3 regions of the Synechococcus sp. MW101C3 genome follow, and region 1 is predicted to be linked to each of the others. Evidence: predicted binding sites of a transcription regulator. Region 1 holds the regulator's gene; each other region holds the start of a gene.
What was found. The regulator NtcA, encoded in region 1, controls nitrogen genes in cyanobacteria. The targets are predictions, from matches to a motif close to GTANCNNNNGNTAC.
Positions count from the first base shown of each region.

Region 1 (10,195 bases):
CGGGGCCGCTGCGGCGCCGAAGTGCTGGCGCTGATGACCGCCCCGATCGGCACCGGCGGCGATCCGCTGGCGATGGAGCGTTACCGGCTGGAGTGGCAGCGGGCCACCGGCCACGAGGAAGCTCTCTGGCTGCCGGGTGTGGGCGACCACGGCGGCGGCCCGACAGCGGAGATGTACGAGCAACTGGCGCTGTGGCAGCAGCAGCCCGCCGCCGCCCCGCAGGTGCATGGCGGTGTGCGCCCCTACCTGGCACGGCTGGAGCCCTGCCGCGCCCAGCTGCCGGTGTGGCGCGACGAGCTCTACCTGGAGCTGCACCGCGCCTGCCCCACCAGCCGTCCCGACCAGAAACGCCACAACCGCACCCTGGAGCGGCTGCTGCGCGAAGCCGACCTGGCGGCGGCGCTGCTGTGGGCTGATGCGGCGGGAGTCACGGCGCCGGAGGGCGACACGCAGGCAGCTGGTTCGGCCCGCGCCGGGTGGCGCACGCTGCTGTTTCAGCAGTTCCACGACATCCTGCCGGGCACGTCGGTGGCGGAGGTGTTCGAGCAGGCGGAGCCGCAGTGGCGCCGGGCCCGCCGTGAGGCGCGGCAGCGCCGCGATCGCCTGCTGCTGGCCTGGCTGCAGGGAGGGGCGCCGGCGGCTGAGGCCCTGCCGGCCGGCCAGCCCTGGTGGGTGATGCGGCTGCAGCCCCTGCCGGCGGCGGCGCTGACGCTGCGGCTGCCGGCGGGCTGCTGGACACTCGCGCAGCGGCCCCTGCCCCAGCAGGAGGCACCGGGAGGCGGCTGCTGGGTGCAGCTACCGCCTGCGGCCGGGCTGACACCCCTGGCCCTGGAGCGCCGGCCGCTGCCGGCAGTGGCGCCAGCCGCGCCGCCGCAGGAGGTGCAGGCGCCGGTGTGGAGCGCGTCGCTCGGGGAGGGGCGCTGGCGGATCGGCAACGGCCTGCTGACGGCGGAACTGGGGGCGGGCGGGCTGGAGCAGCTCTGCGGCGCCGACGGGCAGCCCCAGCTGGCGGCACCGCTGCAGTGGCGCCGCTGGCGCGACAGCGGTGAGTTCTGGGATGCCTGGGATCTGGCGGCGGACCACCGCGAGCACCCGCTGCCGCTGGAGTGGGAGCCGGCGCTGGAGCTGGTGGAGCAGGGGCCCCTGTGCGTGCGCCTGGTGGCACGGGGGCAGTGCAGGGCCAGCCCGTTGCGGCTGGATCTGCGCCTGCTGGCGGGCAGCCCCTGGCTCGAGCTGGTGCTGCGGGTGCACTGGCGCCAGCGCCATGAGCTGCTGCAACTGGAGGTGCCGCTGCAACAGCGGGCCTGCCGCTGGGCGGCGGACACCGCGGCGGGCGTGCTGGAGCGTCCTGCCGTGCCCTGCACCGCCCGCGAACAGGCCCGTTGGGAGGTGCCGGCGATCGCCTGGACCTGCAGCCAGGCGGAGCGCGGCGGCCTGGCGCTGCTGCTGGATGGGCCACAGGGCGTGTCGGGCACGGCGGACCGCCTTGGCGTATCGCTGCTGCGCGGCCCCACCTGGCCCGATCCCGGCGCCGACAACGGCCTGCAGCGCCTGCGGCTCGCGCTGATGCCCTGCGCGGATGGGTGGCGTCAGGCGGCGGTTCCGGCGGCGGCCCGCGCGTTTCGCGCCCCCACCTGGTGCCATCCGGCGGCCGAGCCAGCCACGCCACCAGCAGCGGCGCTCGCCCTGGGCTCGGCCCAGCTCGATCCGGTGGTGATCGCGCCGGATGCGGAGCCGGGCGTGGTGCGGCTCATGGTGCAGAACCTCTCGCCCTGCCGGCAGCCGCTCGGTTTGTCAGCGGGGTGGCAGGTGATCGGGCCGGTGGAGGGTGGCGCTCAGGCGCGGATGGATGGAGTCGTGGACGACGGGTCTGCAGGACCGCTGCTGAGGCCCTGGGAGCTGCGCCAGCTGCGGGTGCGGCGGTTGGCGCGCGCTCAGGATCAGTCGTCGTGATCGTCGAACGGATCGGTGAGGCCCTTGGACGGCGGGCCGAAGGCGAGGTAGACCCCGAAGCCGGTGAGGGCGAGCAGCGCCACCAGCACGGTGATCGCGATCGACAGGGCGGGGGAGGAGGTTTCGGTCAAGGAAGGGGCGGCTGCTGGGGGTGGCGGAGGTGGATCACAACTCTCGACAGTGACCGCGCCGGTCTCCGCCTCGACCCTTACAGTAACGATCCCCATCCATGTGTCCGAGAGGCTCACCCGCCATGGCGCAACGCACCCCACTGGGAAACCTGCTCCGCCCGCTCAACTCCGAGTACGGCAAGGTGGTGCCCGGTTGGGGCACCACGCCGGTGATGGGCATCTTCATGGTGCTGTTCCTGGTGTTCCTGCTCGTGATCCTGCAGCTGTACAACAAGTCGCTGCTGCTTGACGGCATCACCGTGAACTGGAACGGCCTCGGCTGATCTGCCTCTGAATCCTCCGGCCTAAGAGTCCGGCGGCACAGGCTGCCGGGCCTGCCGCTTTGCCGCCTGTTTTCGCCTCAGTTCCTGACCCAGGCTCCGCTGCATGAACATCTTCGGGATCGGGCTGCCGGAAATGGCGGTCATCGCGGCCATCGGCCTGCTGGTGTTCGGCCCGAAGCGTTTGCCCGAGCTGGGGCGCACCCTGGGGCGCACGCTCAAGGGCTTCCAGTCGGCTTCCAGCAACTTCGAGCAGGAGTTCCGCAAGGCGATCGACTCCGAAGCCGACACGGTGGTGACCGCCAACAGCGTGGCGATCAAAGAGGCTCCCGCCCCTGAGACTGTTGCGCCTGCACAGGCCACCACCACTGCTTCTCCCGTTCCAGCAGCCAGCTCCGCCGCAGCGGCTGAACCCCCTGCTGCCAGCGAACCGCCTGCGGCGGCTGCCTGAGTTCAACGCTTCACTTCTGCCACTCTGCTTCCGCCGCTTCGTTCCGCCACGGCCATGACCGCCTCTTCCACGCCGGGCGGTGAGGCCCGCACGGGCGACCTCCAGCTGGTTGTGGGCCTGGGCAATCCCGGCGACAAGTACGCCCGCACGCGCCACAACGTGGGCTTCATGGCCCTGGAGCGGCTGGCGGCGCGCGAGCGGGTGAGCTTTCGCGCCAATGCGCGCCTGCAGGGCCTGCTGGCGGATGTGGGCCAGGGGGCCCAGCGCCTGCGGCTGCTGATGCCCACCACCTACATGAACGAGAGCGGCCGGTCGATCCGTGCCACGCTCGACTGGTTCGGCCTGCGTCCTGACCAGATGCTTGTGCTCGTCGATGACATGGACCTGCCGCTGGGCCGCCTGCGGCTGCGCCTGGCCGGCAGTGCCGGCGGCCACAACGGCCTGCGCAGCACGATCAGCCATCTCGGCAGCCAGGAGTTTCCCCGCCTGCGCATCGGCATCAGCGCCCCGGCCGATGACCCGGTCACGCGCAAGGCCCGCACGATTTCCCACGTGCTGGGCCGCTTCGAGCCCAGCGAGCAGGCCTGCGTGGAGGCGGTGCTCGACGAGGTGCTGGCGGGGCTGGGGGTGATCCAGCGGCTGGGCTATGAACGGGCCGGTAATCGCCTGAACAGTTTTCAGCCCACAACGGCCTGAGGCTGCTTCCAGCAGCTTCATCGTGGTCCCGCTTTCGTCTGGCTCCATCTGCCTGTCGATGCTCCGCCTCCCGTCTGACTCCGTGCGTTTCCTTCCTCCGTGAGCCGTCTTCCCGCCACCACCGCCCAGCTGCGGGTGCTGCACCAGAGCTTCACCCAGAAGTTGCTGGAGGGCGAGGTGGTGGCCGGCGGCTTCGCCTGGACCTTCCGCTGGGCGTTCGATCGCGGTGAGCTGACCGTGGAGCCCTCGCTGGGTCGTGCCCTGATCCAGGACGCACTGCTGCGCTTTCTGCTCAAGGCCGACTACCAGCTGGAGCCTGGCGGCGACTACGCCTTCACGGTGCGGGCGCGCTTCTAGAAGGCGGCCGGCGGCAGGGATGGGGGCCGCGTCAGCGGATGGCCGAGGTGGCGTTCGAGCAGCAGCTGGGCGACGACATCGTCCCAGGGGCCGGGCGGCTGGCGCAGGCCTGCGGGCAACAGGCGCCGCCAGCCGCGTGGCGGGAACAGCTGCCAGAAGCGCCGCCGTGCCTCCAGGGTGGTGCTGCGCTCATCCACCAGCTGCAGGGGCAGCAGCGGCGCCAGGCGCTGACGCCAGTGGCGGCTGCCGGTGCCATCGCCGAGCACCACGCCGGCCACCGCGCCCTCGGCCTGCCAGGCGCGCAGCTGCGCCAGCGCCTGCTCCGGCTCCAGGATCAAGGCAGCCAGCACCTGCTGCCGCGCCGGGTCGCAGCGCACCAGGCCGCACTTGCAGCGGCCTGGATCGAGCGCGGCGAGGGGGCCATGGGCGGGGAGCGGCAGGGCCTTTGGCTGTGGCTCTGGTGGTGGCTCTGGTGGTGGTGAGGCGGCGGCCGCCGGCGTAGGGCTCATGAGGGGCGCTTCGGCGAGGAGGGGGGCGTGGGGCCGCCATCGAGGCGGCGAATCTCCAGCACCACCGGATCGGGTGTTTCGGCCTCGCGCACGGCCACGGCCTCCAGGCTGACCGCCTGCCCGGCCGGCCGCTCACTCAGCTCCCGCCCCAGCTGGTTGAAGCTGGCCACATCGAACTGCACCCCATCCACCAGCGACCCCTGACGCTGCGCCTTGGCGAAGGAGGCGGCCAGCAGCAGGTTGAGCCGGTTGCGCACCTGCTCGGGCGAGATCTCGTTGCCTTCCAGCCGCGTGGTGGCCATCACCTCGCCCTGGCGGATCACCTGCTTGTTGGGCCGCAGGTCGGGGAAGCCGAGCACCTGTTGCTCGCCGCGCAGCACGTTGGCGGCCGAGAGGATGCTCACCACCCAGTTGCCACCTTTCTGGATCAGGGCCTCCAGCTTGGCGATGTCTTCGCGGGGCACCAGCAGGATCGGCCGGTTGACCGGTTCCCCCGGCAGCACCCGCTGAAAGGCCGACTGGTTGGCCTGGCGCAGCAGGGCATCGATGGCGGCACGGGCCTGGCCCGGCTGCTTGACGCTCACCTTGGCCGTGGCCAGCGGCTGGCCGCTGCTGATCACCACATCGCCGCGGCGCAGGGCGATCAGCTTGGTTTCCAGATCTTTGAGTTCGGCCTGGCCGGAGGCGATCTGCCCCTTCACGCGGGCCAGCTCCGCTTCAGTGCGGCGGATGTCCTGGTCGCGGGCGCGGATGTCGCTGTTGAGCCGATCGCGCTGGCGCAGCAGCTGCTGCTGCTGGTTCTGCAGCGGCTGCAGCTCACGGCGCAGGCGGCCCGCCTGCTGCTCCACCGCCACCAACTGGCGGCGCGCCTGCTGGCGGCCCCGTTCGGCCCGGCCCACCGCCTGCTGGGCGTCGCGCTGGGCCGAGAGGCTGCGCTTCAGGGCGGCATCGCTGCGTTGCACGGCGTCGCGGCTGTCCCGCAGCTTCTGCTCGAGGCTGTCGAGCTCGAACAGGCCGGTGCGCAGCCGCTGGCTGACGGCCAGCATCAGGCCGAGCGAGACGGCACTGATCAGGCTGCCGGTGAGCACCGTGATCAGCACCGCGGTGTTGCGCGGGCGGAGGTTGAAGAGGCTGAGCCGGGCCTTGCCGACGCGGCTGCCGAGGCGATCGCCGAGGGTGGCGAGCACCCCCCCGAGGGTCAGCAGGGCCAGGATCAGCAGCCAGCCGGACACGATTCAGGGCGAGGGGGTCCAGTATCGGCCGCGGGCCTTCAGCTGAAGCGTTTGGCCAGCGCCACCGGATCGAACACGGTGATCTTCTTGCGGTCCACCTGCACGAGGCCGGCCTGACGCAGGTCGCCGAGCAGGCGGGTGATGGTGACGCGGGTGGAGCCGATCGCTTCGGCGATCGCCTGGTGCGACAGGCGCAGATCGATGGTGATGCCCTCGGTGCCGGGGACACCGAAATCGCGGCAGAGCACCAGCAGGAAGCTCACCAGCCGCGAGGACATGTCCCGGTGGGTGAGGGTCTCGATCATGGTCTCCGTCTGCAGGATGCGGGAAGAGAGGCCCTGGAGCAGCAGCAGACCCACGCTGGCGTCCTGCTCGATGGCACGCCGCACGGAGCTGGCCGGGGCGGCAACCAGCTCGACGCGGGTGAAGGCGACAGCGTGATAGAAGCGATCGGAGCGCTGGCCGGTGAGGAGGGAGAGCACGCCGAAGAGGCTGTTCTCGCGCAGCAGGGCCACGGTGATCTCCTCGCCGCTCTCATAAACGCGCGAAAGCCGCACGGCGCCACGGCGCAGCAGGTAGACGCGCTCGGCCGGGTCGCCGGGGAAAAAGATCGTTTTGCCGCGCTCCACCGTTTCGCTGGTGCAGCCGCTCAGCCCACGCATGACGTCCAGCAGGGTGCTGGAGCCACTGGCGGAGGAGGCCAAGCCGCTGGTGACGGGCGCGGGGGTGGTGCTGGTGCGGCTGAATCCGCGCATCGCGCCGACCATGACGGTTGGACAAGTGGTTGGAAGCTACGGATCGACTTCCGTGCTCCATGTAGCCGATCACACTAACTGGACGGTTCCCTGTGGACATCCGTCTGCAGAATCCCAGTGTCGACGGGATTTCCGCAAAGTAGTACAAACGTATGCGCTAGGGGTGGTGTCCGATCCTTGATTCCGGGTCTGGCGCCGCTACATTCGGTTTCGCGAAGCCACCGGGGTGTTGATGACGGCCAGCCTGCTCAACCCCTCCACGCCCAGCGGTGGTGTGCCTTCTGGTGCTGGCCCTGCCGGTGGCCCCCGCTCCCACGGCCCGGGCCGCCCCCATGGCGCGGCAGCGGCTGCGCCCGTGGCCCCTGTGGCACCCACGGCACCGCGTCCGCTGGCCCTGGTGCCCCCGGCCCAGACCGAAGGCCAGCTGCAGGTGCACACGGCGCCGTTTCGCGGCAGTTTCTCCGGCGTGTTCAGCCAGGCGTTGCGCAGCGCGGGGCTGGGCAGCCGGGTGCTGATCAGCCAGTTCCTCAAGGGCGGCGTGGACCAGGGGCTGGAGCGCAGCCTGTGGCTGTGCGGCCGGCTGCAGTGGCTGCGGCCCGCCATGCCCGCCTGCCTGACCGAACCGGCCGCCGCGGAGCCCGAGGGGTCCGGTGCCCAGGAGCAAGAGGCGGTGCTGGAGGTCTGGGGCTACACGCGGTGCCAGCTGCTCGACGGGGCGGTGGATCTGATGGTGCTCGACGAGCTGGGGCTGGCGATCGCGCTGGGCTACCTGCCGGCGGCGGAGGTGGAGGCCACGTTGGAGCAACGGCCCGCTCATCTCGATGTGATCCTCACGGGGCCATCGATGCCGCCCGCGCTGCTGGCGATGGCCGACCAGGTGACCCAGCTCCGCCGCAACTGCTGACCCCATGCTCAAGTGCGACCGCTGGATCAACGAACAGGCCGCGGCGGGCATGCTCGAGCCGTTCCAGGCCACGCTGGTGCGCCATCTCGATGCCGAGAACCGCACGGCGCCGGTGCTGAGCTACGGCTGCTCCTCCTACGGCTACGACCTGCGGCTGTCACCGAAGGAGTTCCTGATCTTCCGGCACGTGCCGGGCACGGTGATGAACCCGAAGCGGTTCAACCCGGCCAACCTGGAGCCGGCGCCGCTGCACCACGACGACGACGGTGACTACTTCATCCTGCCCGCCCATTCCTACGGGCTGGGGGTGGCCCTGGAGCTGCTGCGGGTGCCAGCCAACATCACCGTGATCTGCCTGGGCAAGAGCACCTATGCCCGCCTCGGCATCATCGTGAACACCACCCCCGCTGAAGCCAGCTGGGAGGGCCACCTCACCCTGGAATTCAGCAACTCCTCCGGCGCCGATTGCCGCATCTACGCCAGCGAAGGCATCTGCCAGCTGCTGTTCTTCGAAGGCGAACCCTGCCAGACCACCTACAGCGACCGCGCCGGGAAGTACCAGCACCAGCCGGAGCGGGTGACGTTGGCGAAGGTTTGATGAGGGATTCGGGGAGTGCGGGTGCTGGGAGCTGTTTTTTTGTGATGGGTTTAGAGGCTGAAAGAGATGGTGCGATTTCTTGGCTTGGCAAGGGTGTGGTTCAAGAAGCCGGCACCTCTGGAAGAAGCCAGCACGCTCTGTATCCCAACGAACAGTGGTTATCTGACCTGCGAACCACGCTGTCTCCTCTCAGCAGACTGTTCAAAACCTATGCGGGATCAGGCTTGCCGGATGCCCCTGGAGGCCTCCTTTCGGTGGTTTGCAGAAGAGGAACGGCAATGCGGCGTGGTTTGCGGAACTGTCCAAGAACAAGTTAGGCGTACGGGAGACAAGCTACGGTGAAGACCCGCTTCGGCCAAAATCCGATGTACGCCTGTAGGCTGGTCCTTCTATTTCATTCTCTAACCTATACAGAGTTTGAAGGTGTAGCCAGTATAGAATTCTGGGAATTTGAGGTTGAGCTTAAATGTGAGAAGGATAATCTCAATATCTTGACAGTATCTGGTTTTTCAACAGAAGAGGAGGCTATTGCCTATCTAGACAAGCTAAAGACTGCATTTCACTGGCTAATGCTTGATAGAGGTATAACAACTGAAGCGGAGCTAAGGATTGATGAGATCCAACGCCACTCCAATGTTATGGATGGTTGCAGTTTTAAAAGCATTGCGGGAAAGCCATCTAGTCACATTTACAAAATTCCATATGGGTTTATTCATACAAGAATGCTGGGCGGTGAATCAATTGTGGGCGCTCCGATCGTTCTAGATGGGCTTCGGGCAGGTCTCGATATTGCCACTAGAATCATTCCAGAATCAGATAAGAGGCTTAGTCTTTCATTAGATCTCTACCGTAGCTCAACACTCCAGGCTAACCTTAAGTCACGATTCACAATGCTAATTACTTCGATCGAATGCTTGAGCCCCACTGAAATGAGAGATGAATGGGAAATTCATCTAATTAATAAGTTTATTGGCGAGGTAAAAACCTACAATCCTCCGTCAGGGTCAACAGATTTGCCTGATAAAGTAAATGAAAAAAAGTATGCTTTAATTGGAGGGTTAGACAGGCTAAAGACCAAATCGATATGGCAAAATATTAGACAAGAAATCACGCAAGTCTACCAAGATAGTGAAGAGGGTTGTCGGTCTATTGAGATAGTCCAACGGTCATTAAAGCAGAGGCACCGAATAGTTCACGGCGGCCAAGCCGTAACTCAAGAAGAAGTGAACGATCTTGATACGGTCCTAAAGAATCTTCTCATATATCGAATTACCTCGCTGCCCAAGCGCCAGCTCTTAGAGGATTCTTTCTGATTTATTGGTTATATTGCTTGACGACGCCTAACATCCCAAATTCAGAAGACGGGAGCAATGGTTAGTTTCTACGCCGAGATCCCTGCCCGCTTCTGATTTGGAGCGTTAGGCCTTGCGAACACAGCTTTCTACTGCCTGCTTAATGTCCAATACCAGAAAATCAGTCCCACTCAACACCGCGCGCCAACTTTGGGCGCAGTGTGGCGGGTTCTGCCAGAACCCAAACTGCAATAAGCCCCTCTTTATCGCCGTTGCAGATGAATCCGTCAGCATCGCAAACGTCGCCCACATAATTGGACACGGCACTTCCGGCCCTCGAAGCGACCACGAACTCGCGGGTTACATCGACAAAGAAGGGATAACCAACCTCATAATGCTTTGCCTTGAATGTCACAAGGTAGTCGACGAACTTGAGAAGGTCTTCTCCGTGGAGGAAATGCAAAGCTGGAAATCTACTCATGCTGGAAAGATCAGATCTCTCTTCTCTATTCCAACTATCCGAGATGAAAAGGCTCTTCTTGCGGAGGTAAATGACCTGCTTGAAGAGAACGCAGCACTCTTTCGCGAATGCGGCCCTTACTCTGCCAATGTCTTGGGCGGCCTCGGCGGCGATGGAGTCAAGATTTGGAAGAAGCGTTGCCTGGATACTATTCTGCCAAACAACCAAAGAATCATTGCCCTCATCGAGAGTAACAAGCAGAACTTCACGTACCCATGGGATGTTTACCGGAAGATGCTTGAGTACAAGATCCATGCCGATGCATTTCAAGACAACTGCCTGACCGATCAGAAAGTCAATGACTACAAGCTATTTCCTAGAAGCTTTGATCACTTTGTCAAGACTCGACTTGGCATTGAGTCGAAGGCGCCCGAGGTAGTTGCACAAGAGGAACTTGAGTTCCGCTACAACACAGTCAAGACATACATCGAGAGATTTCTTTCCGACCACAGTGCAATCGCAACTCTGCAAGAGTTG
Region 1 covers NZ_NQKX01000009.1:11,280-21,474, reverse strand. Annotated here, with positions in the region: gene CJZ80_RS12110 (alpha-mannosidase) at 1-1,953, shown strand, start outside; gene psbN (photosystem II reaction center protein PsbN) at 1,941-2,084, opposite strand; gene psbH (photosystem II reaction center phosphoprotein PsbH) at 2,207-2,407, shown strand; gene CJZ80_RS12095 (TatA/E family twin arginine-targeting protein translocase) at 2,511-2,855, shown strand; gene pth (aminoacyl-tRNA hydrolase) at 2,910-3,551, shown strand; gene CJZ80_RS12085 (DUF3146 family protein) at 3,651-3,908, shown strand; gene CJZ80_RS12080 (resolvase) at 3,905-4,417, opposite strand; gene CJZ80_RS12075 (DUF3084 domain-containing protein) at 4,414-5,649, opposite strand; gene ntcA (global nitrogen regulator NtcA) at 5,688-6,416, opposite strand; gene CJZ80_RS12065 (cob(I)yrinic acid a,c-diamide adenosyltransferase) at 6,637-7,308, shown strand; gene dcd (dCTP deaminase) at 7,313-7,906, shown strand; gene CJZ80_RS15180 (hypothetical protein) at 8,245-9,219, shown strand; gene CJZ80_RS12055 (nucleotidyltransferase domain-containing protein) at 9,332-10,195, shown strand, end outside.

Region 2 (10,195 bases), on a different contig from region 1:
GCGCTCTCGCAGAACATCACCGCCGTGCCCACCAGGCCGCCCATGCTGATGTCCTTGGCGGCATGCACCACCCCGTTTTCTGCCAGCTGCGCCGGCAGGGCCAGCTGGCGGCGCAGCAGCTCCGGCGCCGCCTGTGTGGCCGCATCCCAGAAGCGATCCGGATGGCGCATGCGGCCGGCGCCATTCACCAGCAGGAAGCAACGGTCGCCGGGGCGGGCGAAACGGGCCGAGAGCACCGCACCAGCGGCGCTGCCCAGCACCGCCACGGCCAGCGCGTCGTAGGGGCTGTTGAGGTTGGTGTGGCCGCCCACCACCGGCACCGCGAAGCGCGCCGCCGCTGCCTGCAGGCCCGCCAGCACCGGCTCAGCCCGCTCCGCGCCGCGGCACCAGAGGCTGTTCACCAGTGCCAGCGGCCGGCCACCCATCGCGGCGATGTCGCTGAGGTTCACCAGCACGCCGCACCAGCCGGCGAACCAGGGATCCTTGGCCAGCAGGCCCGGATCCATCCCCTCGCTGGCCAGCAGCAGGCGTCCGCTGCAGGCCGGCAGCAGGGCGGCGTCATCGCCGAGCAGGGCAGCCGGGCCGAGCGCGGCGAAGGGCTGGTGGGGGAAATGGGCGGCGGGGCGCTGAATGGCGGTCTTGCCGTGCAGGCCGGCCAGGGCACGCAGCCGTGCCGCCAGCGGCGCCAGGTCGATGCCGCTCATGCCACCGGCCGGCGTTCCCGCGACGGGGTGTAGTAACGGAGGTCGGCCTCCATCAGGTGATGGGGCAGCCCCTTGAGCTCCAGGGTGTCCACCGAGTGCCAGTGCAGGCGCTGGAAGAAGCGCACGTTCTGCTCCTGCACAGTCGCCAGGAAGCGGTCGCAACCCCAGCCGTTCGCGGTGGTCACGGCCTTCCAGATCAGGCCCTTGCCGATCTGGTTGTGGCGGCGGAAGGCGGCGTCCACGCCGAGCCGGCCGCCGTACCAGAGCCTTGGCTCCTGCTCCAGGATCCGCACCACCCCCACCACCGGCCCGCCGCTGCCCGGGCTGGCGCCCGCCCGGTTGGCCCCATGGGCGATCGCCGCGATCGGGGTGGCCTCCGCATCGCGGGCGTCGCGGTCGGAGGCTTCGAACAGATGCTGCTCCTGGCAGAAGATGCGGCGACGCAGATCCCAGTAGCCGGCCAGCAGCGGCGTGCCGGGCCGCAGCAGATGGAAGGAGAAGCGCTCGGAGCAGGCCGAGGGCGAGAGGCGGAAATCCTCGGCGTCGATACCCAGACCCCAGCGCACCGACGGGGTGAAGGCGGCCGGCGCCGAGGTGGGGCTGCGGCCGATGTCGTGGCTGGAGGGGTCAATGAAGAACATCAGGAGCTGGAGGGGCCGCAGCCCGCCTGTGGTGGGGCCGATGGGGCGTCGCTCGTGGCGGCCGCCTGCTCGAACAGCGACAGGGCCGAGCAGGCGCCGCACTTGGCGCAGCCCGCCGACATCGCGGCAGCGCGCAGATCCGATGCCGCCAGCTGCTGGGCCACGGCCGTGTAGATCTCCACCATGAAGGCGGCGCTGGGCGCGGGATGGTGCTCCAGCGGCGTGCCGCTGATCGGCACGAACGGCACCACGAACGGGTACACACCAGCGGCGATCAGGCGCTCGCTGCAGGCCACGATCGCGGCGGCGCTGTCGCCCAGCCCCGCCAGCAGATAGGTGGACACCTCGCCGCGGCCGAACACCGCCACGGCCTGCTCGAACGCCTCGAAGTAGCGCTCCAGGCTCAGCTCCGCCTTGCCCGGCAGGATGCGGCGCCGCACCTCGGGCTCCACCACCTCCAGGTGCATGCCGAGGCTGTCGACGCCGGCGTCCTTCATCCGCTGGAACCAGATCGGATCCTCCGGCGGCTCGCACTGGGCCTGGATCGGCAGGTTCACCCGCGCCTTCACGGCCGCCGCCGTCTCGGCCAGCAGGCGGGCGCCGCGGTCGTCGCTGTTGGGGGTGCCGGTGGTCATCACCAGCTGGCGCACCCCATCGAGCCGCACCGCCGCCTCCGCCACCTCCGCCACCTGCGCCGGGGTCTTGCGCACCAGGGTGCGGCCGTCGTCGAGCGATTGCTCGATGGCGCAGAACTGGCACGACTGGCTGCGGTCGCGGAAGCGGATGCAGGTCTGCAGCAGCGTGGTGGCGAGCACATCGCGGCTGTGCAGCAGCGCGATCGAGCGGTACGGCGTGCCGTCGGCGGTGTGCAGGCCGTAGAAGCGCGGCTCCGGCGGAGCCTCCACCACCGCCAGCGGTGTGGCGGACTCCCGCTGCAGCTCCAGCCCGGCGCCACCGGCCGCCAGGCGGAAGGGGGAGCGCTGGGCGGCGCTGCTGTACACGGGCACCATCACCGTGGTGCCATCCAGGGTGAGGGCGCGGTGGTCGGAGGGGCCGGCCCCGCCGCGGCGGCCCTTGTTGCCGGGCACACCGGGCTCCACCAGGCCCTGCACCTGCAGGTCGGTGACGAGCCGCGCCAGCGCGGCGGCATCCCTGGAGTCAGCCATGGGGCACCGCCTCCGGCAAGGAACTGAGCCGTGGCGGAGGGGCGGAGATCCCCGCAGCCGGGGGCGGCACGGCCGTCAGGGGTGACCGCAAGGCTTCCCGCTGGGGCTCCAGCAAGGGCTCCAGCAGTACGGGCAGGTCAGCAGGCATGGCAGGACCAGCGCCACCACCGGCAGCCGTTGCGTTGCCCCCGTCCCGCTCCTGCACCTGGCGCGCCGGCGTGCGATCGAGACGCAGGCCGAGCAGGTCGGGGCGGCTGTAGTGGCCCACGCTGTCCATCATCCGTTTGCGCTTGGTGATCAGGGCCGGGTCGAGCTCGGCGATCGCCAGCCCTTCCCCCTCCGGCAGCGGACCCGCCAGGTAGCGACCTTCCGGGCTGATCACGGCGGTGTGGCAGCCCCCCTGGCAGGCCTTCTGCAGCGCCGGATCCGGCGTGATCTGATCGAGGTCGGCGGGATCGAGCCAGGCGGTGGAACTCACCACGAAACAGCCCGCCTCCAGCGCGTGGTGCCGCAGGGTCACGGCCGTCTGCTCACTGAAGATCGGGCCCACCAGCGAACCAGGGAACTGGGCGCAGTGGATCTCCTCCCCCTGGGCCATCAGGCTGAAGCGGGCCAGCGGGTTGTAGTGCTCCCAGCAGGCCAGGGCACCGATGCGCCCCAGCGCCGTGGGCACCACCGTGAGGCCGGCGCCATCGCCCTGGCCCCACACCATGCGCTCGTGATACGTGGGGGTGAGCTTGCGCCGCTTCAGCAGCAGCGCGCCGTTGGCGTCGATCAGCAGCTGGGCGTTGTAGAGGCTGCCGCCCTCCCGTTCGTTGATGCCCAGCAGCACGTGCATGGCGTGCTCGCGCGCCGCGGCCGCGATGCGGCGCAGCGCCGGGCCCGGCACCGTCACCGCCTGCTCATAGAGGCGCAGATGGGAGCGCCCCATCAGCGCCGGCGGCTCCACGAAGGAGAAGTAGGGGTAATAGGGAAGAAAGGTTTCGGGGAACACGATCAGCTGCACCCCCTGGCCGGCCGCCTCCGTGATCGCTGCCAGCACCCGCTCCACAGACCCCTCCAGGCTGTGCAGCACCGGACGGATCTGGGCGGCGGCCACGACGATCGGGCCGTTCATCGTCAGAGCGTCCAGGTGTCGAGGATGAAGGCGCCTTCCTTGCGGTGCATCAGCACGATGTCGAGCACATCGAGCGGATTCACCGGGGTGATGCCCGCCATCAGCGCCCCCTCGCCATGGCCGTAGAGGGCCTGAAGGGCGAAGCGGCAGGCATACACCTTGCCGCCCTGGTCCATGAACTTCTGCAGGCGGGCGTTGAAGTTGAGGTGGCCGTCGAAGGCGGCATCACCGAGCTTGGGGAAGCCGCGCTGCACTCCGAGGGTGACGCCAGGCCCGTAGAGAAGGATCGAAGTCTCGAAGCCCTTGTTGATCAGGCGGCTGGCCTGCAGCAGGTTCACCAGGCCGATCGAGCCTTCGAACGCCACGGTGTGAAAGGTGATGAGCGCCTTTTCGCCCGGTTCCGCCTTCACATCGGGGAACACCTTCTCCTCGTAATCCACGAGGAAATCGCCAGGTTGATTGGCGGGGCGGGTGACCTCAGGCATGAACCGGCGACCTGCGAAGGAAACAGCGTCACGACCATGCACCAGGCCTGTGTGAACTTACGTAGCAGGAGGCACCAAACGGCAGAGCCCGTGCTGGCCTGCGATTTGGTCTTGATTGCTACCGGGCCGCCCCTCACGGCAACTCACGATGAGGAGGGTGATGGCCTGGCCGCGCCACTGTCTTCCTCCCCTTCGCCGCCTGCCCGTGGGGTCAGCCTCCACCTCACCCGCCGCTTCTGCCGCTGAGACCATCGCTGCGTCTCCCGGTGGCACACCTGCGCAGAGCGCGGCAACCGACGGCGCTGCCGCCCCCGTCACGGCGCCGGTGGTGGTGATCGGCGGCGGCCAGGCGGGGCTGTCGGTGGCGAGCTGCCTGCAGCAACGGGGCATTGAGGCGCTCGTGCTGGAGCGCCACCGGGTGGCCCACGCCTGGGAGCAGCAGCGCTGGGATTCCTTCTGCCTGGTCACCCCCAACTGGCAGTGCCGCCTGCCCGGCTTCCCCTACGACGGCGATGATCCCGACGGCTTCATGGGCCGTGAGGCGATCGTCGACTACGTGCGCCGCTTCGCCGAACGTTCAGCCATCACCGTGCGGGAGGGGGTGAGCGTGGAACGGCTGGTGCCCAGCAGCAATGGCTACCGCCTGCTCACCAGCGCCGGCGTGGTCGACACCGAGCAGGTGGTGATCGCCACCGGCGCCTACCACCACCCGCGCCGCCACCCGATGGCCGAGCGGCTGCCCGGCAAGGTGCTCCAGCTCGATGCCCGCGACTACCGCCATCCCGATCAGCTGCCGGAGGGCCCGGTGCTGGTGGTGGGCAGCGGTCAGTCGGGCTGCCAGATCGCCGAAGATCTCTTCCTGGCCGGGCGTCGCGTGCACCTCAGCGTGGGTTCGGCGCCCCGTTCGCCGCGCCGTTACCGCGGCCGCGACGTGGTGGAGTGGCTGGAGCGGATGGGGGTCTACGACACCCCGATCGACGCCCATGCCGATCCCCGCGCCATCCGCCACAAGACGAACCACTACCTCACGGGCCGGGACGGCGGCCGCGAAATCGACCTGCGCCAGCGGGCCAGCGAAGGCATGGTGCTGCATGGCCGGCTGGAGCGGATCACCGCAGCGGGCCTGAGCTTTGCCGACAACCTGGCCGCCAACCTGGATGCGGCCGATGACGTGTACACCCGCATCCGCGCCAGCATCGACGCCTACATCGCCGCCAACGGCCTCGACGCGCCGCTGGAGCCGCCGTACCAGCCCTGCTGGCGTCCTGCCCCGAGCCGCGAGCTCAGCTTGATCGACCTCTACAAGGAGCCGCTGGCCGCCGTGATCTGGTGCACGGGTTACCGCTCCGATTTCAGCTGGGTGGAAGTGCCGGTGTTCGATGGCAGCGGCGAACCGGTGCACCACCGGGGCATCACCCAGGCCGAGGGGCTCTATTTCATCGGCCTGCCGTGGCTGCACACCTGGGGCTCGGGCCGCTTCTGCGGCATCGGCGGCGACGCCGATCACCTCGCCCAACGGATCCAGCAGCAGCTGCAGCCTCGCGGCAGCCGGACGGAGCCGCTGGAATGCACGGCACTGCTCGGCTCATGACGGCTGTGGACCATCCAGCGGCGACCCCTTCCGTGGACGACCATCCAGGGGCGACCCCATCAACCGACGCCAGCGCCCTGATCCCCGCCGCTGAGCTGCGCGAGCTCAATGGCCGCTCCGATCGGGCCGGCTGGCTGCAGACCCTCTCCCATGCGGCGCTGATCCTGGCGACGGGCTGGGTGTGGGGCGACGAGCGGCTCAGCCTGCTGCTGCGCCTGCCGGCCCTGCTGCTGTGCGGCTGGGGCCTGGCCTTCGCCTTCTGCGCCATGCACGAATGCGGCCACCGCACCGCCTTCGCCAGCCGCGCCGTCAACGACGCCGTGGCCTGGTGGGCGGGGGTGCTGAGCTTCTACAACGCCGACTTCTACCGCCGCTACCACCAGTGGCACCACCGCTACACCCACCAGCCGGGTCTTGATCCCGAGCTGGAAGACCAACCGCCGACCAGCCGCTGGGCCTACCTGCTTGAACTCAGCGGCCTGCCCTGGTGGAACGCCAAGCTGCGCGGCCATCTGCGCGGCCTGCGCGGTGAGTTCAGCGCCAACCCCTACATCCCCGCCGATGCGGCGCCAGCGGTGCGCAGCTCCCTGCTGAAGCAGGCGGCTGTCTACGGCGTGCTGCTGCTGCTGTCGGTGCCGGGGGGCAACGGCTTTCTGCTCTGGCACTGGCTGCTGCCGCTGGCACTGGGGCAACCGCTGCTGCGTTTCGTGCTGCTGGCTGAGCACGGCGGCTGCGACACCGGCACCAACGGCCTGAGCAACACCCGCACCACCAGCACCCTGGCGCCGCTGCGCTGGCTGATGTGGAACATGCCGTTCCACGCCGAGCACCACCTGTTCGCCTCGGTGCCGTTCCATGCCCTGCCGGCGGCCCACCAGTGGCTGGCGCCCCAGCTGCGTCATCTGGATCCGGGCTACCTGGCGGTGCATCGCCGCTTCCTGGCCGATCCGTCGCTGCTGAAGCTGCCCGCCGCCCCCACCCTCCAGCCGCAGCCGGTTTGAGCGCCCCGGCGTCCAGCGGCGACCGCCACTTCCCGCTGGGGCCGTTCCGCTTCCACTGCGGCCAGACGCTGCCGGATGGCTGGCTGTCGTACCGGGTGTACGGCACGCTCAACCCACAGCGCTCCAACCTGGTGCTCTACCCCAGTTCCTACGGGGCCTGGCCGGAGGACATCGAATGGGTGGTGGGCCCGATCCTCGACCCGGAACGCTGGTGCGTGGTGCTGGTGAGCCAGTTCGGCAACGGCCGCTCCAGCAGCCCCAGCAACAGCGCCATGGGGCTGGCGGAAGACGGCTGGGTGATCCACCACAGCGACAACCTGCGCGCCCAGCAGCAGCTGATCCAGGGGCTGTTCGGGGTGGAGCAGCTGGCGCTCGTGTACGGCTGGTCGATGGGGGCGCAGCAGGCGTACCACTGGGGCGCCCTGGCCCCGGCGGCGGTGGAACGGCTGTTCTGCCTCTGCGGCACGGCCCACACCACCCCGCATAACCGCCTGTTCCTGCTGAGCCTGCGCCAGGCCCTCACCGCCGATCCGGCCTGGGACGGCCACCGCTTCCGCGCCAGGCCCGAGCAGGCTCTGCGCACCTTCGCGCTGATCTACGCCAGCTGGGCCGCCAGCCAGGCCTATTACAAGGAAGGGCGACACCTGGTGCAGGGCATCGCCAGCGTGGAGGAGGCGGTGGAGCGCAGCTGGCTGCCGGCCTACCGGCGCCATGATCCCCATGACCTGATCGCCATGCTCGATGCCTGGCTGGCCAACGCCCTGCCGGCACCGTTGAGCGCCATCCGCGCCCGCACCACCGTGCTCGCCGGCAGCCACGACCTCTATTTCCCCCCCGACGACTGCGCCGCCGAAGCCCGTCAGATTCCCGGCGCCCACTTCGCGGTGATCGATTCGGTGCTGGGCCATCGCGCCGGCAACCCCCGCGACGCGCCAGCCGAACAGGCCTTCATCCGCAGTGCCCTGGAGCGGCTCTGCGACGACTGACGCCGGCCCTGACCCCCATCCCTTTCACCCCCACCGCTTCGATGACCGACCTGGCCCGCTTCGCGACCGATCGCGGCATCCGCCACGTGCTCTTCTCGTTCACCGATCTGTTCGGCGTGCAACGGGCCAAGCTCGTGCCGGTGGCGGCGGTGCAGGAGGTGGCGGCCGCCGGTGCCGGGTTCGCCGGCTTCGCCGCCTGGCTGGCCATGACCCCCGCCGACCCCGACGTGCTGGGCCTGCCGGACACCTCCAGCCTGATGGTGCTGCCGTGGCAGCGGGATGTGGCCTGGGTGGCCACCGACCTGCAGGTGGGCGGCCTGCCGCTGGAGCAGTCGCCGCGCTGGGTGCTGAAGTGCCAGCTGGAGCGGGCCGCGCGGCTGGGCTACCACTTCCGCACCGGTGTGGAGGCGGAATTCTTCCTGCTGCAGCCCGGCGGCGCCGCGATCGCCGATGGCGACGACAGCCAGAGCAAGCCCTGTTACGACCAGCTGGCGCTGATGCGGCAGTACCCGCTGATCGGCGGCCTGCTCGATGGCATGGGCGACCTGGGCTGGGGGCCCTACCAAGCCGATCACGAGGATGCCAACGGTCAGTTCGAGCTCAACTGGACCTACGCCGACGCCCTGGTCACCGCCGACCGCCATGCCTTCTTCCGGGTGATGGCGCAGGCGATGGCCGAGCAGCACGGCGCGCGGGTGAGCTTTTCGCCCAAGCCATTCGCCTCCCTCACCGGCAACGGCGCCCACCTGCACCATTCGCTCTGGAACGCCGACGGCCACAACCTGTTCCACGATCCACGCGGGCCGTTGGGCCTGTCGGCGCTGGCCTACAAGTTTCTGGGCGGGTTGCTGGAGCATGCGCCAGCGCTTTGCGCACTCACCAACCCGGTGGCCGAGAGCTACCAGCGGCTCGGCGGTCTGCACACCACCTCCGGCTCCACCTGGTCACCGGGCTGGATCAGCTACGGCGGCAACAACCGCACCCACATGGTGCGCATCCCCGACGACCAGCGGCTCGAGCTGCGCCTCGCCGATGGCGCCGCCAACCCCTACCTGCTGCCGGCGGCGGTGCTGGCCGCCGGCCTCGATGGCATCGAGCGCAACCTCGATCCCGGCCCCCGTGAGGATGCCAACGCCTACACCGATCCGCCGATCGGCCGGGCGCGGTCGCTGCCGGGCAGCGTGGAGGAGGCGCTGGAGGCCTTCGCCGCCGACCGGGTGCTGCGGCAGGCACTGGGCGAACCGTTCTGCCAGGCCTATGAACAGCTGCGGCGGCAGGTGTGAGCTCAGGCGCGCGGGTAGAGCCAGCGGCGGAACAGCCGCGTCACCCTTGGCATCACCACGTAGGTCATCAGGGTCACCGTCGAGGCGGTGACCAGCAGGGTGCGCAGCAGGGGGTTCAGCTCCCGCACCAGGGGCGAAAGCACCAGGCTGATCAGGTTGATCAGCAGGAAAATCGTGAGGGTGGTGATCACCACCATCTTGTAACGGGGCGGCGGCGGCACCCCCGGCTGCCGGGGCAGGGTGAACCAGGTTTCCAGCCCGCTCAGCACGGAGATCTGCGGTGGCTCCTGCGTGTGCTCCGCCACGCGCGCCAGCAGGGCCTGGCGCTGCGGCGACACCTCCCAGCGGCGCAGCTGGCTGAGACGCGCGAACTTGAACACGATCCGGTAAGTGGAATCGTGCTCATCCACCGGGCGGTACACATTCACGCCCAGATGGCCCTCACAGCAGCGGGCGGCGGCCACCAGCTCGCTCAGGGCCGCCTCGAAAGCTTCCGTGCGGCCAGGCTTCACCCGCTGCAGCACATCGACAGTGACGGCGGGATCCTCGTGGGCCATGCAGCGCAACCCTCAGCGGGTGAGGGCGGATGAGCAACCTGGCCGTGATTCTGTACGTGTGTCTGGGTGCGGCGCTCGGCCAAACCGGCCTGTTCATCGATCTGCCCTCCCTGCCGCAGCTGGCCAGTGACTTCGGCGTCGATGCCGCCGCCACGCAAACCACCGTCACCGCCTACGCACTCGGCTACGGCGCCTCCCAACTGATCTGGGGGCCGCTCTCCGATCGGCACGGTCGCCGGCCGATCGCCCTGGCCGGGCTCTGGATGTTCATCACCGCCAGCCTGCTGCTGGCCGTGGTGCCGGGCTTCGAGCCGTTCCGGCTGCTGCGGGTGGTGCAGGGGATCGGGGCCGGCTGCGGCACCTCGGTGTCGCGGGCGGCGCTGCGGGATGTGCTGAGCAACCGGGAGCTGGCGCGGGCGATGTCGTTCGCCAGCATCAGCTTCGCGCTGGCGCTCGGCTTCGCCCCCTTCGTGGGTGGTCTGATCGGGCGCGCCACCAGCTGGCGGGTGGATTTCCTGCTGGTGGCGGCGCTGGGGCTCGCCACCGCCCTCTACCTGGCCCGCGCCCTGCCTGAGTCGCTCAGCCGGGAGCTGGCGGCGGCCGCCACCCGTCCATCCGTGGCGGCGATCGGCCGCGGCTACCTGCGGCTCGCCGTGGATGCCCG
Region 2 covers NZ_NQKX01000004.1:210,708-220,902, reverse strand. Annotated here, with positions in the region: gene CJZ80_RS06525 (sll0787 family AIR synthase-like protein) at 1-704, opposite strand, end outside; gene CJZ80_RS06520 (MSMEG_0567/Sll0786 family nitrogen starvation N-acetyltransferase) at 701-1,345, opposite strand; gene CJZ80_RS06515 (MSMEG_0568 family radical SAM protein) at 1,345-2,511, opposite strand; gene CJZ80_RS06510 (Nit6803 family nitrilase) at 2,504-3,628, opposite strand; gene CJZ80_RS06505 (MSMEG_0572/Sll0783 family nitrogen starvation response protein) at 3,631-4,113, opposite strand; gene CJZ80_RS06500 (MSMEG_0569 family flavin-dependent oxidoreductase) at 4,274-5,704, shown strand; gene CJZ80_RS06495 (fatty acid desaturase) at 5,680-6,705, shown strand; gene CJZ80_RS06490 (alpha/beta fold hydrolase) at 6,702-7,691, shown strand; gene glnT (type III glutamate--ammonia ligase) at 7,733-8,974, shown strand; gene CJZ80_RS06480 (antibiotic biosynthesis monooxygenase) at 8,977-9,531, opposite strand; gene CJZ80_RS06475 (MFS transporter) at 9,561-10,195, shown strand, end outside.
Region 2: a site for NtcA is predicted at 4,222-4,235, ahead of CJZ80_RS06500 (MSMEG_0569 family flavin-dependent oxidoreductase). Genes of this name have one in related genera too.

Region 3 (10,195 bases), 150 kb from region 1:
ACAGCCCTGGTGGAAGCCCTGTGCCGGCGGCTGCGCGAACGGCTGCAGTTGGCCGTGGTGACCAACGACATCTATACCCAGGAAGACGCCCAGTTCCTGACCCGTGCCGGTGCGCTCGAGCCGGAACGGATCCGCGGGGTGGAAACCGGTGGCTGCCCCCACACCGCCATCCGCGAAGACTGCTCGATCAACCGGGCGGCGGTGGAAGACCTGGAGGAGAGGTTTCCGGATCTCGACCTGGTGCTGGTGGAGAGCGGTGGCGACAATCTGGCGGCCAGCTTCAGCCCCGAACTGGTGGACCTCTGCATCTATGTGATCGATGTGGCGGCCGGCGACAAAATCCCCCGCAAAGGCGGGCCGGGCATCACCCGTTCTGATCTGCTCGTGATCAACAAGATCGACCTGGCGCCGATGGTAGGAGCGAGCCTCGAAGTGATGGAGGCGGACACCCGCCGCATGCGCGGTGATCGCCCCTGGTGCTTCACAAATCTGCGCAGTGGCGAAGGCCTTGATGCGGTGGAACGTTTTCTTTGCCGGCAACTTCCCGCTCCAGGGTCTTCGCTCTGATCGTTGCCATCGGAGCCGGCACTCGGCAGCGGCTGCGGCGTGCAAAGACATAAGACGGCGAACCGCCCCTGGAGGCTGAACAGGGAATCAACACAGTGGCGGCGCCAAAGGGGGAAGCAATACCCAAAACGCCCGTGCACAGGGGCTCTTCAGCCGTTTCTGTGCCTTTGGCGACAGGACTGACAAGACCGGCTCCGTATGTTCCGCAATGCCGTCAGCACTGCGGCAATTTCTTCACCTTGAACAGGCCCAATGGTTCCGTATTTCTCGAGGCGGCTGGTTGCCGGTCTTGCTGCAACTGCGATCACGGTATCCCTCGTCGCCTGCGGGGGCGGTGGCGGTGGGGATAGCGCTGGTTCTTTCGACGGAGAAGTGAAGGTTGGCATTCTTCACTCTCTGAGTGGAACGATGGCAATTTCTGAGACGACCCTGAAAGAGGTCGAAGAAATGGCTATCAAGGAAATCAATGATGCCGGCGGCGTCAAGGTTGGCGGCAAGTCCTACAAGATCGTCTCCGTCGTTGAGGACGGAGCATCTGACTGGCCCACCTTTGCTGAGAAATCCCAGAAGCTGATCGACTCCGACAAGGTCGCCGTGGTGTTCGGCGGCTGGACCTCCGCCAGCCGCAAAGCCATGCTGCCGGTGTATGAGTCCAAGAACCACATGCTCTTCTACCCCATTCAATATGAGGGTCAGGAGTGCTCCCGCAACATCTTCTACACCGGCGCCGTTCCCAACCAGCAGGCCGAGCCTGCGGTGGATTGGCTGATGAAAACGTACGGCGAAAAGCTGGGCAAGAAGGTCTACCTGGTCGGTTCTGACTACGTCTACCCCCGCACCGCCAACACCATCATCAAGGAGCAGATGAAGGCGCTCGGCGGCGAAACCGTCGGCGAGGATTACATCCCCCTCGGCAACACCGAGGTGGCGCCGATCATCGCCAAGATCAAGAAAGCCTTCCCTGATGGTGGCATCATCATCAACACCTTGAACGGTGACTCCAACGTCGCCCTGTTCAAGCAGTTCAAGGCTGCAGGCATTGATCCGGCCAAGTACCCGATCATGTCCTTCTCGATCGCAGAAGAGGAAATCCGCCAGATCGGCCCTGAGTACACCACCGGCACCTTCGCCGCGTGGAACTACTTCATGAGCCTGGATACACCGGCTTCGAAGAAGTTCGTTGCCGACTTCCAAGCGGCCTATGGGGCTGACCGTGTGGTGGGTGACCCCGCAGAGTCCGCCTACAACATGGTGTACCTGTGGAAGAACGCCGTTGAGAAGGCTGGCACCTTCGAAGATCTTGACAAGGTCCGGAAGACCATGATCGGCATCACCTTTGAGGCCCCTCAAGGTGAGATCAAGATGTTCCCGAACCATCACACCTCTGAGCGTGTGATGATCGGCGAAGCCCTGCCCGATGGCCAGTTCAAGATCCTCTCTGACAGCGAGAAGGCCATTCCGCCCATCCCCTGGAACCAGTTCGTTCCTGAAACCAAGGGCTACACCTGCGACTGGACGCAGGACCGGCCGGATGCCGGCAAGTTCAAGATGTGATCGTGCCTGGGTGGCTTCTTCGGAAGCCACCCTTTCCTTTCACTTCTCCATTTCCTTTCTGGCCTGAGATTATCTTCGGCGTTGAAGCCTGCCTATCACTTTCGATAGCGCCTTCAATCGCCCCAGCTCTCAGGACATCATGTTCACGAGACTTGCAGACAACACCAGAGAGATCAGCCAGTAACGGATTGTTCTCTCTGGATTTATCATTTTTCAGACGATTCAAGCCATTGCTTCGCGTATTGAAGCGGCCTACACGGAGGTGGCACCATCTTGGCGTCTGCCCATGCACCTGCTGATGGGCTCAGGCCAATCTGTCGCTGCGCCCCTGACGCTCTGCAGAAGGCCCCGATCAAGCTTCACGCACAAAAACAGTTCGCAATATCACTTGATACAGCCGCAAGGCTCCTGTTGGTCCAAGGTTAATCCCACTCGCACGGAACAGCCCCCCAGTGGAACTTTTCTTCTCGCAGATTCTTGATGGCTTGAGCATCGGCTCGGTGCTGCTGCTCGCCGCCACGGGTCTCGCCATCGTGTTTGGCCTCATGGGGGTCATCAACCTGGCTCATGGTGAGTTCATGATGCTGGGTGCCTACATCACCTTTGTGGTCCAGAACCTGTTTCGGCCCATGGGCGGTGTGGTGTTTGAGCTCTACTACCCCGTGGCACTCGTGGCCGCTTTCTTCGTCACCGCCATCTTCGGCGTGGTGCTGGAGCGAACGCTGATCCGCAAGCTGTATGGAAGACCACTGGAAACCCTGCTGGCCACCTGGGGGGTGAGCCTGATCCTGATCCAGCTGATTCGCAGCATCTCCACCTCCATGGTGATCGGCATCGCCGCAGCTGTGCTCATCGGCTTCTTCGGTGGGCAGTTTCTCAGCAAAAAAATCGGTGATCGTCCCGCATTCCCCTATCTCAACGGGGTGCTTTGGGCCGTGGCAGTAGGGATCGGCCTTGTGGTGGTGAATTCCTTCTCGTCCGTGCGTGCCATCGCCAGCCCCTGGTTCGGGCCGCGCAACATTGACGTGACCGCACCGAAGTGGCTGCAAGGCAGCTGGGGCGAGATCGGCGGAATTGAACTGCCTGGCCTGAGGATTTTCATCATTCTCTTGTCGGCAGTGCTGCTGCTGTTCGTGATGTGGTTCCTCACCAAGAGCGTGTGGGGCCTCCGCATCCGGGCTGTCACCCAGAACCGGCAGATGAGCAACTGCCTGGGCATTCCCACCGACAGCGTCGACAGCATCACGTTCGGACTCGGTTCAGGTCTGGCAGGAGTCGCAGGCTGCGCCATCACCTTGCTGGGATCCGTGGGCCCGAACCTGGGAGCGGCCTACATCGTGTCCTGCTTCATGGTGATCGTGCTGGGGGGCGTGGGAAACCTGCTGGGCACGGTGCTGGCTTCTCTGATCCTCGGCATCATTCAATCGGTGGTGGGTTCCGGATCGCTGTTGATCGTGTTCCCCGATATGCCGCCTGCGGCCAAAGGGGTGGTGGAATTCTTCGCCACCACAAGCATGTCGCTGGTGCTTGTATTCATCTTCATCATTGCCTTCCTGCAGTTCCGTCCCAACGGCATGTTCCCTCAGAAGGGGAGATCGGTAGATGCTTGATGCGCCGCTGCCAACAACCAAGCTCCTTCCATCTGCTCCCTCTCCACTGAGGCCCCAGCCATGAAACTTCTCAAGCGACTCGTTCCCTGGATTCTCCTCGCCATCGCGCTGTTCATCCTTCCAGCGGTCCTCAGTGATTTCCGCATCAACTTGTTTGGCCGCTATTTCTCACTGGCGATCACAGCGCTTGCTATCGACCTGATCTGGGGCTACACGGGGCTTCTGAGCCTTGGGCAAGGCATCTTCTTCGCCCTGGGTGGCTATGGGGTAGCGATGTACCTCACCCTCAACACCCCCAGTGAAGCGGGCGGCAACGGCATCCCCAAATTCTTTGAGAACTACGGTGTAGAACAACTGCCCTTCTTCTGGCAGCCCTTCTGGTCGCCCGCCTTCACTCTGATCGCCATCTGGGTGCTGCCCGCAATCGTGGCAGGGTTGGTTGGCTACCTGATCTTCAGAAACCGTATCAAGGGAGTGTACTTCTCGATCATCACCCAGGCGGCGTTGATGGTCTTCTTTCACTTCTTCAACGGCCAACAGAAGCTGATCAATGGCACCAACGGCCTGAAAACCAGCACCACCGAGCTGTTCGGCATGCTGGTGGGCTCCAGCGAGATGCAGATCTGGCTGTACCGACTCACGGTTGTTCTCATTCCTGTCGCCTTTCTGATCTGCCGCTATTTCACCTCCGGCCGCTTCGGCGATGCCTTGATTGCCATCCGAGATGATGAGCAGCGCTTCCGTTTCGCTGGCTTCAATCCCGTTCCATTCAAAACGATCGTCTTCCTCGTTGCCGGCGCGCTCTGCGGTATCTCAGGCGCTCTTTACACCGTTCAGAGCGGTATTGTGTCGCCGCAGTACATGTCGATCTCCTTTTCGATTGAGATGGTGATCTGGGTGGCTGTGGGGGGCCGAGGCACCTTGGTAGGCCCGATCATCGGCGCCGTTCTGGTGAACTATCTGCGCAGCTTGGTGAGCGAAGCGCTTCCCGAGTTCTGGCTGTTCGTGCAGGGAGCGCTGTTCATCTTCGTGGTGGTACTGATGCCGGATGGAATCTACGGCTGGGTGTCCAAAGGAGGACTGCGCACCTTGCTGGCCGCCTTCGGCATCGCTCCCAAAGCTCGTACCTATCCCCAAATCGACCAGGAGGGCCCTGGCATGGAAATGAAGAGCCCCGCCCCCACCGATTCCTCGGCCTGAGGCCTAGGCCGCTGGCTGCCCGGAGGAAGCCCGACGACATCAAGGCCAGACATCAAGGCAGAAAGTCAATGATCCTGGGCTACCACCCTCACGGCTCCATCAGATCCATCCACTCCATCCTCATCCCATCGGGCCCTTCAGCTCACACGTCCACCAGGCAAACCCGCTGCCCAGCCCCCCTTCCACAGACCCCCTGAAACACCCTGGCGATCATGTCTGAAACACTCCTTGAACTTCACGACGTCAGCGTCAGCTTTGATGGTTTCTTCGCCCTGACCGATCTTTCACTCACCCTGCAGAAAGGCGAACTGAAGTCGATCATCGGGCCCAATGGCGCCGGCAAGACCACCTTCCTTGATGTGATCACAGGCAAGGTGCGCCCCACCAAGGGCACTGTCACCTTCAAAGGAAAGTCGTTGGTGGGGCTCTCCGAGCAGAAGATCTCAAGGCAGGGAATCGGCAGGAAGTTCCAGACGCCACGGGTGTTCGACAACCTCACGGTGCTGCGCAACCTGGAACTGGCCGCCTCGCCGAACAAGAACCCCCTCAGCCTTCTCTCCGACAAGCTGCCGAAGGCCGCCAAGGATGAGGTGCATCGTCTAATGAGCTACGTGGGCCTTACCCCCTTCGCCACCACTCAGGCGGGTTCACTCTCCCACGGGCAGAAGCAATGGCTGGCGATTGCTTCCCTCGTGGCTCAGTCGCCGGAGGTGCTGCTGCTCGACGAGCCCGTGGCCGGGCTCACCGATGAAGAAACGGTTCGTACCGCTGAATTGATCAAGTCACTGGCGGGCGATCACACCGTTGTGGTGATCGAACACGACATGGAATTCATCCGGGACCTCAATGCCCCCGTCACCGTGCTGCACCAAGGGCAACTGCTCACCCAGGGCCTGCTGGAGGATGTGAAGAAAGATCCCCGCGTGATTGAGGTCTACCTGGGCCCAGCCGAGGAATAAGCGGTTTCCACCACTCGCCTGACACCAACCCACAGCTGCCATGACAACCGACAACCTCCTTTCCGTCTCTAACCTCAACGTTTACTACGGCGAAAGCCACATTCTTCGCAATGTGGATCTCTCCATCCCTAAAGGGCAGATGGTGTGCCTGATCGGTCGCAACGGCGTGGGCAAAACCACGTTCCTCAAAACGATCATCGGTCTGCTCAAGCAACGCTCCGGCAGCGTCCAGTACGACGACCAGGCCCTGAGCGATCAGCCCCCCTACCAACGGGCCCGCTCCGGCATCGGCTATGTGTCCCAGGGGCGTGACATCATTCCGCAGGTGACGGTGAAGGAAAACCTTCTGCTGGGAATGGAAGCGCTCCCGGGTGGCATGGCGAAGAACCGGCACATCGACCCGATCGTGTTTGATCTGTTTCCAATTCTCGAGAAGTTTTTGTCCCGCAAAGGCGGTGATCTCAGCGGCGGACAACAGCAACAGCTAGCCATCGCTCGCGCTCTGCTGGGCAAGCCGAAATTGCTGCTGCTGGATGAGCCCACCGAAGGCATTCAGCCGTCCATCATCCACGACATCGAAGTGGCGGTGAAACGGATCATGAAGGAAACCGGAATCAGCGTGCTGCTGGTGGAGCAACACCTTCACTTCGTGCGCCAGTCCAACTACTACTACGCCATGCAACGCGGCGGCATCGTTTCAAGTGGCCCCACCGAGAGCCTCTCCGATGATGTGGTCCAGGAGTTCCTCACGGTGTGAGGGCACTCCAAGGGAGCGCCATGTAACGCGATGCAGCCTGGATGACACATCTTTGCAGTCAACTGTGTAATCACAGGTGTCAACTCTCCCATGCAGCTGTTTGGATGCCAGCCGTTTACGTGCAACCCGTTTACGTGCCAGCTTCTTTCCGATCAGCTCCTTGGATGAGGTGGTCTGAGCCGCCAGAGTTGGAGGCCACGAACGACCATGGTTCGAGCTGCACGAGTTGCAGCCTTTCTGCCTGCTGACTCCTGTGACTCCTGCCTCCTGACTGCTGCCCGCGGCTCAGCAACCGCGGGTGACCATCCAGGGGCGAGCCGCACTTTCCCTGAGCCGGGGCTTGGGGCTTTCTTCGCGCACTTCCTTGCGGACCAGCCGGGGCTCACTGGCTTCCTGCTTGAGGCGGAAGCCACCGGACAGTGTCATGGGCGGGCTGAACACTCTGTTACCGGGATTGCCACAACTCGGACAGTCCGTATCGTTCTGGCGGGCGTCGATGCTGCGCCACACCTCGTAGTTGTCGCAGCCGGAGGTGCAGCTGAATTCGTAGACAGGCATGGAGAAGAGGAGAAAAACAGGGAGCACCAGCTGGCGGGTCGTTTTCAAAGAACCGAGTGATTCCCGCAACAACCCTGCTGCGCTGATGGGAGTTGGAGCCGACAGCGACAGGGGAGGCGGCGGCCCGCAGGGATGGCCGTAGCCGTCACCAACAACGTTGGCGACAACCACGGCCAGCAGAGGGGGAGGGAGCCATGGCGTGGAGCCACCGAACACCCACCTTGCCGAGGCAGAGGCGGCGGTGGCCCCTTGCGGGCCATCAACAGGGAAGAATGTCCTGGTCAAAGATGGAGGTGGGAATCGCCAGGGTGCAGCAGGCATTGGGAATGTCCACGATGCCGCTGATCCTGCCCTCCACCGGCGCACAGCTCAGCAGCAGGTAGGCCTGCTCACCGGTGTAGCCGAAGCGCTTGAGATACTCAATGGCGTTCAGGCAGGCGCGTCGGTAGGCGATGTGCACGTCCATGTAGTGCTGCTTGCCTTCGAATTCATCCACGGAGATGCCTTCGAACACCAGATAGTCGGTGAAGTGGGGCTCCACCGGGCTGGTCTTGAACATGGGATTGACCATCCCATACTTCTCGACGCCACCTTTGATGATCTCCACATGCAGATCGAGGTAGCCCGACATTTCAATCGCGCCACAGAAGGAGATTTCCCCATCGCCCTGGGAGAAGTGGATATCGCCCATCGAGAGCTTGGCGCCTTCCACATACACGGGGAAGTAAATGCGGGTGCCCTTGGTGAGGTTCTTGATGTCGCAGTTGCCTCCGTGCTCACGGGGCGGCACGGTGCGGGCCGCTTCGTTGGCCACACGCTCGAAATCGGCGCTGGGCAGCGTGCCGAGGATGGCGCTGTTGGGGTTGGGCAGGGCCGCCAGCACGGGCTCGCTGCCGGAGAGGCCGGCGCCATAGGTGCGCCGATCCGGGGCCGTGTTCACCAGCTCGGTTTCGCGGCGGTTCCATTCCCGCAGCAGCTCGTGGGAGGGCGCACAACCGATCAGGCCGGGGTGGGTGATGCCGGCGAAACGCACACCGGGGATATGGCGCGATGAGGTGTAGATGCCTTCGAAATCCCAGATCGCTTTGGCTGCCTTGGGGAAGTGATCGGTGAGGAAGCCGCCGCCATTCTCTTTGGCAAAAATCCCGGTGAAGCCCCACTCATCTCCCTGCAGCGCACCCACATCAAGGATGTCAACCACAAGAATATCGCCAGGTTGAGCTCCATTCACCCAGATCGGGCCGCTGAGCACGTGCACCACTTCCAGGTTCACATCAGCGATATCCTGGGGGTCGTCATTGTCCTTGATCTGGCCATCCGTCCAGTCCTTGCATTCGATCCGGAAAACCTCACCGGGGTTGACAGAAACGACGGCGGGGATATCGGGATGCCAGCGGTTGTGGCCCGGCATGTCCTGTTGATCCATCGGCTTGGTGAGATCAACCTTGAACAGCGTTTTTGGCATCGCAAACGAGGCGTGGTTTCATCTCCATCGAAATCCACAGGTTGATTCGCGGAAGTGTCATCGGCTACCAGACCCACCCAGTTTGGCTGCGGCAACACAGGCGTGCATGCCGCAGCAGCACAGCACACAGCGGCGGCAGGATCTGCAGAGCCGATCCGTTATGTCGCTGGCCGCGCCGTGCTGTCGTTGAAGGTGCCGCGGCGGCAGAGATTGTCCTTGAGGCGATCGGTCCAGGCTTGACGCGAGAGCACTCCCGTGCTGTCAACACCACCATCGAAATGATAAAGAATCTGCCAACGCGTAGCAGTGGAAAACTTTCCGGCGTCGGCGAGATCTTTCAGTTCATTGCCATAAATGTTGTCATACGTTGGCCAGTTCGGCTCGTTCTCGAGGCTGCAGACCGCATTGACCTGATACAGCCTGGCGCTGCTGTCGGGCTGCCCCTCCGTCTGCACGCGCACGACGCCTTTGTAGAGGCCGTTGGGCAGCCCTGGCACGAAGGCCTTGGCCAGGGTCACATTGGCGGTGCCCGCCCGCACCAGCAGATCGCCGATCTCGGCCTGCTGAGCGGGTGTTTCGACGGGAGCCGTGCGGCAGGCACTCAGGCTCAAAGCCGCCACCACCATCGCTGCCGCTGCGCTCCAGGCCCGTCCGGACGCCAACCCCATCACCCAGCTCTGCACCGTGAAGCCTCAGAACATAGGCTCGCCGCCCATGGCGGCGGTGGCCGGCGGCGGCGAAGGTCACCCAGCTGCCAGCAGCCAGCGCCAGAACGCTTCAGGCTCCGGCTCCAGCGGCTGCGGAGAACCGTTCACACTCAAGACCGGACGGCAGCCGAGGCTGTTAATCAGCAGCACGGCACTGCCTGGGCCCAGAGGACAGGGACCTTCGCGGACCAGGCCCAGCGCCAGGGCGCGGCCCCGCATCACCCCCGGCAGGCAGCCGCTGGCCAGGGGCGGTGTGAACCACTGGCCGTCACGCCGCACCAGCAGGTTGGCCGTGGTAGCGCAGCAGAGGCCGCCGGCCGTGCTCTCCAGCAAGGCATCGGCGGCGCCGGCGGCCCGGGCCTCACGCCGCGCCTCGATGGCGGGCCCGTAGGCGAAGGTTTTGCAGCGGCTCAGCAGGCTGGAGGCATTGCGCCGCTCCCTGCGGCTGACAATCACCGGCACGGGGTCGAACTGCGGCGCCGCGGCCGTGAGCTGCAGCCAGAAGCGGGGCTGCAGTGATGGGGCACCGGGTGCCGGCAGCTCCACACCCCGCGGCCCCGTCGCCCCACCAGCGCCAGCCTCCACCGCCGGCGCGCCGCGGCTCCAGTTCAGGCGCAGCGCGCCGGTGTGGATGCCGCTGCGGGACACCGCCTCCGCCAGCAGGGCGCGCACCCGCTCATCGCCGGGGGGTGGCTCCATGCCCAGCAGGGCGGCGCTCTGCGACCAGCGCTGCAGGTGGGCACTCAGCAGCAGCGGCTGCCCCGCTTCCACCAGCAGGGTTTCGAACAGGCCGTCGGCCAGTTGCAGGCCCCGATCGG
Region 3 covers NZ_NQKX01000009.1:159,253-169,447, forward strand. Annotated here, with positions in the region: gene ureG (urease accessory protein UreG) at 1-567, shown strand, start outside; gene urtA (urea ABC transporter substrate-binding protein) at 820-2,121, shown strand; gene CJZ80_RS12750 (branched-chain amino acid ABC transporter permease) at 2,574-3,731, shown strand; gene urtC (urea ABC transporter permease subunit UrtC) at 3,792-4,931, shown strand; gene urtD (urea ABC transporter ATP-binding protein UrtD) at 5,144-5,890, shown strand; gene urtE (urea ABC transporter ATP-binding subunit UrtE) at 5,931-6,647, shown strand; gene CJZ80_RS12770 (FmdB family zinc ribbon protein) at 6,933-7,253, opposite strand; gene fmdA (formamidase) at 7,465-8,670, opposite strand; gene CJZ80_RS12780 (hypothetical protein) at 8,829-9,296, opposite strand; gene CJZ80_RS12785 (aminotransferase class IV) at 9,414-10,195, opposite strand, start outside.
Region 3: a site for NtcA is predicted at 8,725-8,738, ahead of fmdA (formamidase). Genes of this name have one in related genera too.